4 regions of the Lysobacter sp. BMK333-48F3 genome follow, and region 2 is predicted to be linked to each of the others. Evidence: riboswitches for the same ligand, from Rfam matches in the RefSeq annotation. Region 2 holds a riboswitch; each other region holds the start of a gene.
The links. A riboswitch is a leader RNA that binds a small molecule or an ion and turns the genes downstream of it on or off. The one in region 2 is predicted to bind cobalamin.
Positions count from the first base shown of each region.

Region 1 (2,195 bases), 2.6 Mb from region 2:
CGGGCGCTGGCCCCCTTTTTCAAAGGGGGCGATCGATGACGCGCTCGGTTCTCGGTGGCTCGATGCTCAGTGGCCCAGTGGCTCGGTGGCTCGGTGGACCGAAGGACCGCTTTTGCTGTTCCCCCATTTGGAAAAGGGTGAGAGCGTGCGCTTGCGAAGCGCCAGGTTCGCGCACGATCGAACGCCAGCAGGCTGTGCCTGCTGGCGTTCGATCGTGCGCGAACCTGGCGCTTCGCAAGCGCACGCTCTCACCCTTTTCCAAATGGGGGAACAGCAAAAGCGGTCCTTCGGTCCACCGAGCCACCGAGCCACTGGGCCACTGAGCATCGAGCCACCGAGAACCGAGCGCGTCATCGATCGCCCCCTTTGAAAAAGGGGGCCAGCGCCCGGCGCAAGCGGGTTGCCGAGCGATGTCCGCAGCGCGGGGGATTTGCTTTTAGCGTCCACCACGATCTCCGTCGGCCCGACACACCGACCGCCTCCATACCCCCGCGTCCGCCCCGCGCCGGCGCGCTGTGCTAGATTGCGCGCGCTTTGCATCTGGTGCCGCTTCGCCGTCCGGCGACGCGGTTAAACGGGAAGCCGGTGCGTCCGCGATGCCGCGGACCAGTCCGGCGCTGCCCCTGCAACGGTAGGCGGGTAAAGCATCGGCACGTCGGCGACGGCTCCCGGGACGCGATCCAGCGCCTCGATCCGCGCCCGCCACAGCCACTGGAGCGTCCGCTCCGGGAAGGCGCCGATGCGCCGGGTTCGTCCCGGCCCCCGCAAGCCCGGAGACCGGCCGGTGCGTATGCGGTGGACGTCGCGGAGGGCGGCGTCGCGCGCCCGTGCACCGGGTCCGTGGCCTGCCTCTGCGGTTTCGTTCGCCTCCTTCATCAGCTCCGCACAGGGCGTGCGGCGAGCGAGGCCGTCGATGCGTGTTGCGCGTGGGTTTGTCGGGCGTGGGTTCCGTGAGCGGTTTCGTGGGCACGGATTCGAAGGACTGTGGCGCGCCTTGGGCGCAGCGGCCCTGTTGCTGTTCGCCGCCGCCGCGCCGGCCAAGACCGTGTTCGGCGTGGTCTCCGAGCGTGCCGCGCCGGAAGCGGCCGAGGCCGCGCGCGAACTGTTGGCCACCCGTCCCGGCGACCGCATCGTGCTGCGCACGCCGCAACAGCTCGAAGCCCTGGACCGCGAACAACTGCGCGCACTGATCGGCGCCAGCGACGCCGTCGTCGCGGTGGCGTTGTTCGGCGAGCAAGGCGTACGCCTGCGCGAAGCGGCGGCCTGGCTGCGCCAGCGCGGCCGCGGCCCGCAGCGCCTGTACGCCTTCCATGGCGAAGCCGGCCTGACCCAGGCCAGCCATCGCGAGCGCCATGGCCTGGGCGCGTTCAGCGCCGCCGAACTGATCCGCGTCACCGCCGAGACGCCGCCGGCCGAACTGGTCCAGCGCGCCCGCGCCGACGCCTTCGCCGGCGAGTGGCTGGACCTGCGCGCGCTGTGGCGCGAGGGCGGCAGCCGCAATCTGCAGCGCAGCTACGCCTTCCTGCTCGACGGCGGCGCGGTGCCGGCGGCGCAGCCGCAGCCGGATCTGGTGCTGCGCCAGAACGGCGCGGTGGTCGCCGCGCCGGCCGCCGATACCCGGCCGTTGCTGGCGGTGCTGGATCTCAACAACGCCGACGTCGCCACCGGCGACGCGCTGTGCGCACAGGCGCAGGCGCAGGGCCTGGCCTGCCTGGGCCTGTACGCGCGCTGGGGTGAGGCTTCGCTGCAGGCGGTGCAGAACCTGCGCGCGATGCTCGGCGCGCAGCCGCTGGCCGGGCTGGTGGTGCTGCAGGACTTCGTGGTCGGCGCCGCCGAAGGCCGCGACGCGGCGACCCGCGCGATCGCCGCGCTCGACGTGCCGGTGTTCAAGGCGATCCGTCTGCTCGACCGCAGCGAAGCGCAATGGCGCTTGTCCGGCGACGGCCTGCCGGCTTCCAGCGTGCAGTATCGGGTGGCGATGTCGGAGCTGCAGGGCAGCAGCCAGCCGATGGTGCTGGCCGCGGCCGGCGCGCCGCGCATCGACCCCCTGACCGGGGTGCGCCTGCAACGGCCCGAACCGCTCGGCGGCGAGATGCGCGCCCTGGTCGAGCGCGCCCAGCGCTGGCGCGCGCTGCGCGCCAAGCCGGCGAGCGAACGGCGCATCGCCCTGATCTACTACAACCACCCGCCGGGCC
Region 1 is NZ_JAIHOO010000001.1:3,036,052-3,038,246, forward strand. It holds cobalamin riboswitch at 525-801, shown strand; gene K4L06_RS12935 (cobaltochelatase subunit CobN) at 995-2,195, shown strand, end outside.
Region 1: it holds a riboswitch for cobalamin, as region 2 does, so the genes downstream of both, K4L06_RS12935 (cobaltochelatase subunit CobN) here and K4L06_RS01675 (TonB-dependent receptor) in region 2, are expected to answer to the same signal.

Region 2 (2,195 bases):
CGCGCTGTTCTGGTTCGTCCTGCTCGGCCCGGCCGGCGCGGTCGGCTATCGCCTGGCCAATACCCTGGATGCGATGTGGGGCTATCGCACCCCGCGCTACCAACGCTTCGGCTGGGCCGCGGCGCGTATCGACGACGTGCTGAACTGGGTGCCGGCGCGACTGACCGCGATCACCTATGCCGCGCTCGGCGACACCGCCGCGGCGTGGCGCTGCTGGCGCACGCAGGCGGCGCACTGGGACAGCCCCAACGCCGGCCCGGTGATGGCCGCCGGTGCCGGCGCCCTGCGCGTTCGCCTGGGCGGCGCCGCGCCGTATCACGGCGTGTGGGAACCGCGGCCATCGCTGGGCGAAGGCGAGCCGCCGGATGCGGGCTCGGTCGAACGCGCGCAGCGCCTGGTCGGGCGCGGCGTGTTGCTGTGGTTGGCGGCGATCGCGTTCGGCGCATGGGCCTGGCGCGCGCTGTGACGCGCCGCGTCGGCCGCGCGGCGCGAGCTTCGCGCCATACCGCGCTGTGCAGTTGCGGCGCCTTCAGCGCTCGCCTAAGCTCGCGCCGTCCACAGGGTTCGCCGCGCAAGCCATCGCGCGGCATCGGCCGCAAGGCCGAAGGGAAGTCCGGTGACGCCGGCGCCGCGATGCGGCCCGGCCATTCCGGCGCAGCCCCCGCTGCTGTAAGCCTGACGAATCCGCCCACATGCCACTGGTCGCCGCGACCGGGAAGGCCGGCGGAGGAGGTCGACGGCGAGCCAGAAGACCGACCCTGCGGCGATCAGTCGAACATGCGCTCCGGGGTGCGGGCGCGGGACTGGAGTCGAATCCCGATCGCGTCGCGCCCGGCCCCGGCCGCTGCGTACGCGCGCGGGCCGGGTTCGTGCGTGGACGCGTCGCGGCACAGCGGCGCGCCGGCGCCGGCCGCTCCGGATCTGCAGGCATCCCGTGCGCCAGCACCGGAGACCGCCCGCTTGTCCGTCCGAACTTCCCATCGCAGTACCCGCCGCTTCAGCCGCCATGCTCCCGCGTTGCGCCGCCTCGGCCTGGCCCTGGCCGGCCTGGCGTTCGCGCAGGCCGCCTGCGCCGACGATTCCACCACCCTCGACGCGGTGCAGGTGCGCGCGCAGTCGCCGCTGGAGCGCGTCGCCGAGGCCGGCAGCCGGCTCGGCCTGAGCCTGCGCGAGTTGCCCGCCGCGGTCGAGATTCTCGACGGCGAAACCCTGCGCGAACGCGGCGACGATACGCCGCAACGCGCGCTGGCGCGCGCCGCCGGGGTGGTGCCGATGGGCGCGCCCGGCAACGGAAATTCTTCGCTGAGCCTGCGCGGTTTCTCCGGTCACGGTTCGGTGGCACAGGTCTACGACGGCACCCGGGTGTTCGTCGCCTCCGGCACGCTGAGCTTTCCCGGCGACACCTGGCAGCTCGATCGGATCGAAGTGTTGCGCGGCCCGGCCTCGGTGCTGTTCGGCGACAGCAGCGTCGGCGGCGTGGTGCACTACGTGCCGCGCGCCCTGCAAAGCGCGCCGCGGCGCGAGGCGATGCTGGCGATGTCGAGCTGGGACGGTTACCGCTTCGGCCTCGGCGCGGGGCAGGGCGTGGGCGAGCGCGTGCGCTGGCGCGCCGACCTGACCGGCGCCGGCGGCAACGGCGAGATCGACCGCGCCGGCTACGAACGCTACGGCTTCTCCGGCGCCCTGGCCTGGGACCTGAGCCCGCGCCTGACCGCGACGCTGAAGTACGACGGCGGGCGCCGCCACGATCCGCGCTACTTCGGCACGCCGCTGGCCGACGGCCGCCTCGACCGTCGCCTGCGCGAGCGCAACTACGACGTCGCCGACAGCCATATCCGCTACGACGACGGCCTGGCGCGGCTGCGCTTCGACTACGCCCTCGGCGAACGCGCCCAACTGGTCGCCGAGACCTACCATGTCGCGATCGACCGGCGCTGGCGCAACGCCGAAAGCTACGCCTTCGATCCGCGCAAGAACCTGGTCGTACGCAGCGACTTCATCGAGATCGGCCACGACCAGGAACAATGGGGCCAGCGTTTCGACCTGCTCGCCGCGGGCGAGCTGTGGGGCCGAGCGCAGCGCCTGAACCTGGGTGTGGAAGGCGCGCGGGTGCGTTTCACCCACAGCAACAACGGCCCCTACGGCGGCCGCGACACCGTGCCGGCGTTCGATTTCGCCCCGGGCGGCTTCGTCAA
Region 2 is NZ_JAIHOO010000001.1:435,794-437,988, reverse strand. It holds gene cbiB (adenosylcobinamide-phosphate synthase CbiB) at 1-466, shown strand, start outside; cobalamin riboswitch at 607-754, shown strand; gene K4L06_RS01675 (TonB-dependent receptor) at 961-2,195, shown strand, end outside.

Region 3 (2,195 bases), 2.2 Mb from region 2:
GGTTGATCGCGCGCAGCTCGCGGCTGAGTTCGGCGCGCGAGGTCGCGGTCGAGCGGTCGCGCATCAGCCGGTGGATGCCGACCTTGCCTTCGGCCGACCGGGTGTCGCCGGCGGCCAGCACCAGCACGCAGGCGCTGTGGCAGACCGCGCCCTCGCGCACCCAGATCGACCAGCCCGACTCGGCGATCGAATCGCCGGCGCGGATCGCCTCTTCGACGTGGCCGCCGCTGGAATCGATGTCGAGGATCCGGGTCGGGATCTCCATCCGCGCGGCCATCGCCGCGACCCGCTGCACCAGGGCGGTGAAGCCGGCGCCGATCTTGCCTTCGTAGCGCACCCGCACCACCCCGGCCGGCTGGCACGGCGCCAGCGCGTCGACCAGGCTGAAGAAATCCAGGCCGCTCAGCGGCTCGCCGTCGCCGTCGGCCTGGTAGTCGTAGCCGCAGCTGATCCGCGCGGTGCCGTTGTCGAGCTTGGCCGGCGGCCAATAGGTGCCGCGCAGGACCTCGGCTTCGCTCGGCGGCGCCGAGGCGTTCGCCGGCAGCGCCCGCGCCGTCTCGTTCTGGCTGCCCAGGGTCACGCTCTCGGCGCCGGCCGGAGCCGGCGCGGCGTCTTTGCCGCAGCCCGCCAGGCCCAGCAGACACAACCCCAGCGCAAGCGACCATCTGTAAAACATGTTCCACCCATCGGATTCGAGATCGCGGGCCGTCCCGGGCCCGCATCGCGCAGCGTCGCGACGCTGCCACGTTAGCCGCAGCCGTTATCCGACTCAACGGCATCGCGACGCCGCGAGCGGCCGCCGCTGCCGCGCGCTTCATCTTCGTCGGCGGCGCATGAACGCCAGCCGGCGAAATCCGCCCGGCGCGCCGGTCGCCGACGCCCTCGGCGCGCAGCCGGCAGACCGGGCAAAGCCGCACGCCCCGCGCACGCGCCGATTGACTCCGCCGGCCGCGCTGCGTAACTTGGCGCCGTTACGGTGAACATCGCTTCATAAAGATAAAGCGATGCGACACGCCGCCACCGGTCCGCCGGCGGCGGCCAGAGGGAATCCGGTGCGAATCCGGAGCTGCCCCGCAGCGGTATGGGAAACGAACGGGCCTTGGCACTGGGCGATCGCCTGGGAAGCGGCCTTAGTAGGAGAAGCCAGAGGCGAGAAAAGAGTGGCCGGGAACGAGCGAGTACTCGTTCCTCGTTTCTCCGCACTCGTTGCCGGCTCAAGTCCCGAGCCCGAAGACCTGCCGCGACCGGAAGGTTCGCCTTCCGTCCGACTCCGGCCCGTGCGCCGGTCGCGCGCCTCGCGGTGCCGGCCGCTGCGCGGATCCGGTTCGCCCGCGGGGGCGAAGGTCGACACCAGGGCAGACCGCAACCGGGCGTACAGCGCCGGGTCGGCGCCGCCGTGGTCTCCTTCGTTGCCCTGCGTCATGCCCACGCATCGCAGGTACTCATCATGATCAGCGTTACCCATCTCGGCTTCCCGCGCATCGGCGCGCGGCGCGAGCTCAAGCAGGCCCTGGAATCGTTCTGGAAAGGCGAGACCGCGGCCGACGCCCTGCACGCCAGCGCCGCCGCGCTGCGCGAGCGCCACTGGCGCCTGGCCAGCGCCGCCGGCGCCGACAGCGTGCCGTGCAACGACTTCTCCCTCTACGACCAGGCGCTCGACGCGTCGGTGCTGTTCGACGCGATTCCGGCCAGCCATCGCGAGTTGTACGAACACGACCCGCTGGCCGGCTACTTCGCCCTCGCCCGCGGCGTGCAGGACGGCCGGCGCGATCTGCGCGCGCTGGAAATGACCAAGTGGTTCGACACCAACTACCACTACCTGGTGCCGCAGTTCGAGCCCGGCCAGCGCTTCGCCCTGCGCGCCGACAAGCCGCTGGCCGAACTGGCCCAGGCCCAGGCCCTGGGTCTGCAGGCGCGGCCGGTGCTGCTGGGCCCGGTGACCTGGCTCAAGCTCGGCAAGCGCCGCGACGGCGGCGACCCGCGCGAGCTGCTGGATGCCTTGTTGCCGGCGTACGCGCAGTTGCTGGAACGGCTCAAGGCCGCCGGCGCGCAATGGGTGCAGATCGACGAGCCGGCGCTGGTGCTCGACCTCGACGACGCCGATCGCGCCGCTTACCGCCGCGCCTACGCCGCGCTGGCCGAGGCCGACGCGCCGCAGCGCCTGCTGACCACCTACTTCGGCGGGCTCGGCGACA
Region 3 is NZ_JAIHOO010000001.1:2,628,472-2,630,666, reverse strand. It holds gene K4L06_RS11160 (hypothetical protein) at 1-676, opposite strand, end outside; cobalamin riboswitch at 991-1,258, shown strand; gene metE (5-methyltetrahydropteroyltriglutamate--homocysteine S-methyltransferase) at 1,448-2,195, shown strand, end outside.
Region 3: it holds a riboswitch for cobalamin, as region 2 does, so the genes downstream of both, metE (5-methyltetrahydropteroyltriglutamate--homocysteine S-methyltransferase) here and K4L06_RS01675 (TonB-dependent receptor) in region 2, are expected to answer to the same signal.

Region 4 (2,195 bases), 1.9 Mb from region 2:
GTTCTCGGCGAAGTCCAGACCCCAGGCGGCGCCGCCGGTGGTGTGGCCGCCGAACTGTTCGTTGTCGTCGCGGCGCAGGCTGGCTTCGAAGGAGTGGGCACCGAAGCGGCCCTGGTACTGGACGAAGCCGGCCTTGTTGTCGCGCTCGGCCTCGTCGTAGATGGTGTCGCTGTCTACGCGGTCGCGCAGCCAATCGAAGCCGGCGGTCAGCACGTGGCCGTCGGCGACGGTGAAGTCGGCCTGCAAGCTGGCGCTGTCGCGGTCGGTGCTGAAGAAGCCCATCGGCAGCGAGCCGAGGAAATTATCCGAACTGTCGACGTTGCGGCCGGCGACCAGCTGCACGTTGACGGTCTCGCTCGGGCGCCAGCGGAGCTTGCCGCCGATCACCTGCTGCACAGTCTCGGAGTAGTTGACGAAGCTGCCGTCGTAGTCGTTCCGGCCTTCGGCGCGCAGGGCCTGGCCTTCGATGCTCCACTGCTCGTTGAGATCGATGCCGCCGCGCAGCGACAGCGCGTGGCTTTCGTAGCCGTCGCGGTCCGGTTCGTCGGTGAAGCAGCCGGCGAACACCGGGAAACCGGCGCCGCGGCAGGCGTCGATGCCCTGGGTCTTGCGGAAGCTGTAGTCGGCGCCGAACCAGCCGCGGCCGCTGCGGCCGCCGAAGCCGCTGCCGAACTCGATCGCGCCGTTGCTGCCGCCGCCGACGTGGACGCGCGGAGCGAAGCCCTGCTGCTCGCGGCGGGTGAACACCTGGATCACGCCGCCGATGGCGTCGGCGCCGTACAGGCTCGAGCGCGGGCCGCGGACGATTTCGATCCGGTCGATCAGCGCCAGCGGCAGGTCCTGCAGCGAGGCCAGGCCGGAGGTCGGCGAGCCGATGCGGATGCCGTCGACCAGGAACAGCACGTGGTCGGATTCGCTGCCGCGCAGGAACAGGGTGCTGAGCTTGCCGGCGCCGCCCTGGTTGGACAGCGAGATGCCGGCGCGGCCGCGCAGCAGGTCGTTGAGGTCGCGGGCCTGGCTGCGCTCGATCTCGGTGCGGGTCAGCACTTCCACCGGGCTCAGGGCGTCGTTGACGCTGACCGCGGTGCGGTTGGCGGTGACCACGACCTCGTCGAGATCGGTGGCCTCGCCCGCGGGCGCGGCGAGGGCGGTGGCCGGCAGCGCGAGCGCGCAGGCGATGGCGAAGGACAGATTCAGGGCACGCATGGCAAAGCTCCACGACGCGCGCGTCGGCGCGCGTCAAAACGGCGAAGGAGGCGGCGGGGGAGGAGGCGGGCGACGACGGGCGCGCGAGAACGGCGGCCGTGCCGCGACGCCCTCCGCATCGCAACCGATGGCGCCTCAAGGCCGGTCTCCGGACTCGCGGGCGAAGCCGGCCGTGCCGGCTTCCGGTCGCGGCGCCTTCCCGTGCATCGCACAGTGGCGCAGGCCGCGACCTGGCTCGCTTACCGTTGCGGGGGCAGTGCCGGACTGGGCGCGGCGCCAGCGGAAGATCCGTCGGCCCGGGCGCGTCACCGGCTTCCCGTTTCAACCCCGCGGCGGTCGGCCGTGGGGTCACCTCGAAGCGGGGCGGATTCTACGCGATGGCGGGCGGGCTGTCCGAATGGGCTGTCCGAGGGGAGCCGCCCGGCCCATTGCCCGCGCGGCGGCATCGCCCCGGATCGGCGGCGGCAGGGCTGGGACGGTCGTTCGAATGGAGGCGGCCGCGGCCGCCCCGACTCAGTCGCGCTCGCCGTCTTCGGCGCGCTCGTCGTGCTCTTCGACGCCGCCGTCGCGGTCGAAACCGTCGCCGTGGTCGTCGTCGCGCTCGCCGGCCGCGGCGAAGCCGGCGCCGGCCTCGTAGCCGCCCTCGTCGGCGTGCACGGTGGTGCGCACCGGCGCGGCGGCCGGCTTGTTGCGCGGCGCCGGCAGCAGCGCGGTGGCGGCGTCGGCGGCCAGGATCAGTTCCTGCCGGCGCTCCTCGCTGATCTCCTGCCAGTGGCAGTCGAGCAGGGCGCCCTCGATCGCGTACAGCAGGTTGAGGGTCGGTTTGAAGCCGGCGCGCTTGACCCGCATGAAGGCCTCGACCGTGCCGACCGCGGCCAGGTCCTCGTGGGTGCGCAGGCCGACCTGGCGCAGCCAGGCGGCGCTCTTGGGACCGATGTTGCGCATCTTCGCCGCGCTCATGCCAGCGACTCCAGGTAGATCCGGGCCAT
Region 4 is NZ_JAIHOO010000001.1:2,372,234-2,374,428, forward strand. It holds gene btuB (TonB-dependent vitamin B12 receptor) at 1-1,206, opposite strand, end outside; cobalamin riboswitch at 1,328-1,577, opposite strand; gene K4L06_RS10070 (TfoX/Sxy family protein) at 1,720-2,166, opposite strand; gene K4L06_RS10075 (GAF domain-containing protein) at 2,163-2,195, opposite strand, start outside.
Region 4: it holds a riboswitch for cobalamin, as region 2 does, so the genes downstream of both, btuB (TonB-dependent vitamin B12 receptor) here and K4L06_RS01675 (TonB-dependent receptor) in region 2, are expected to answer to the same signal.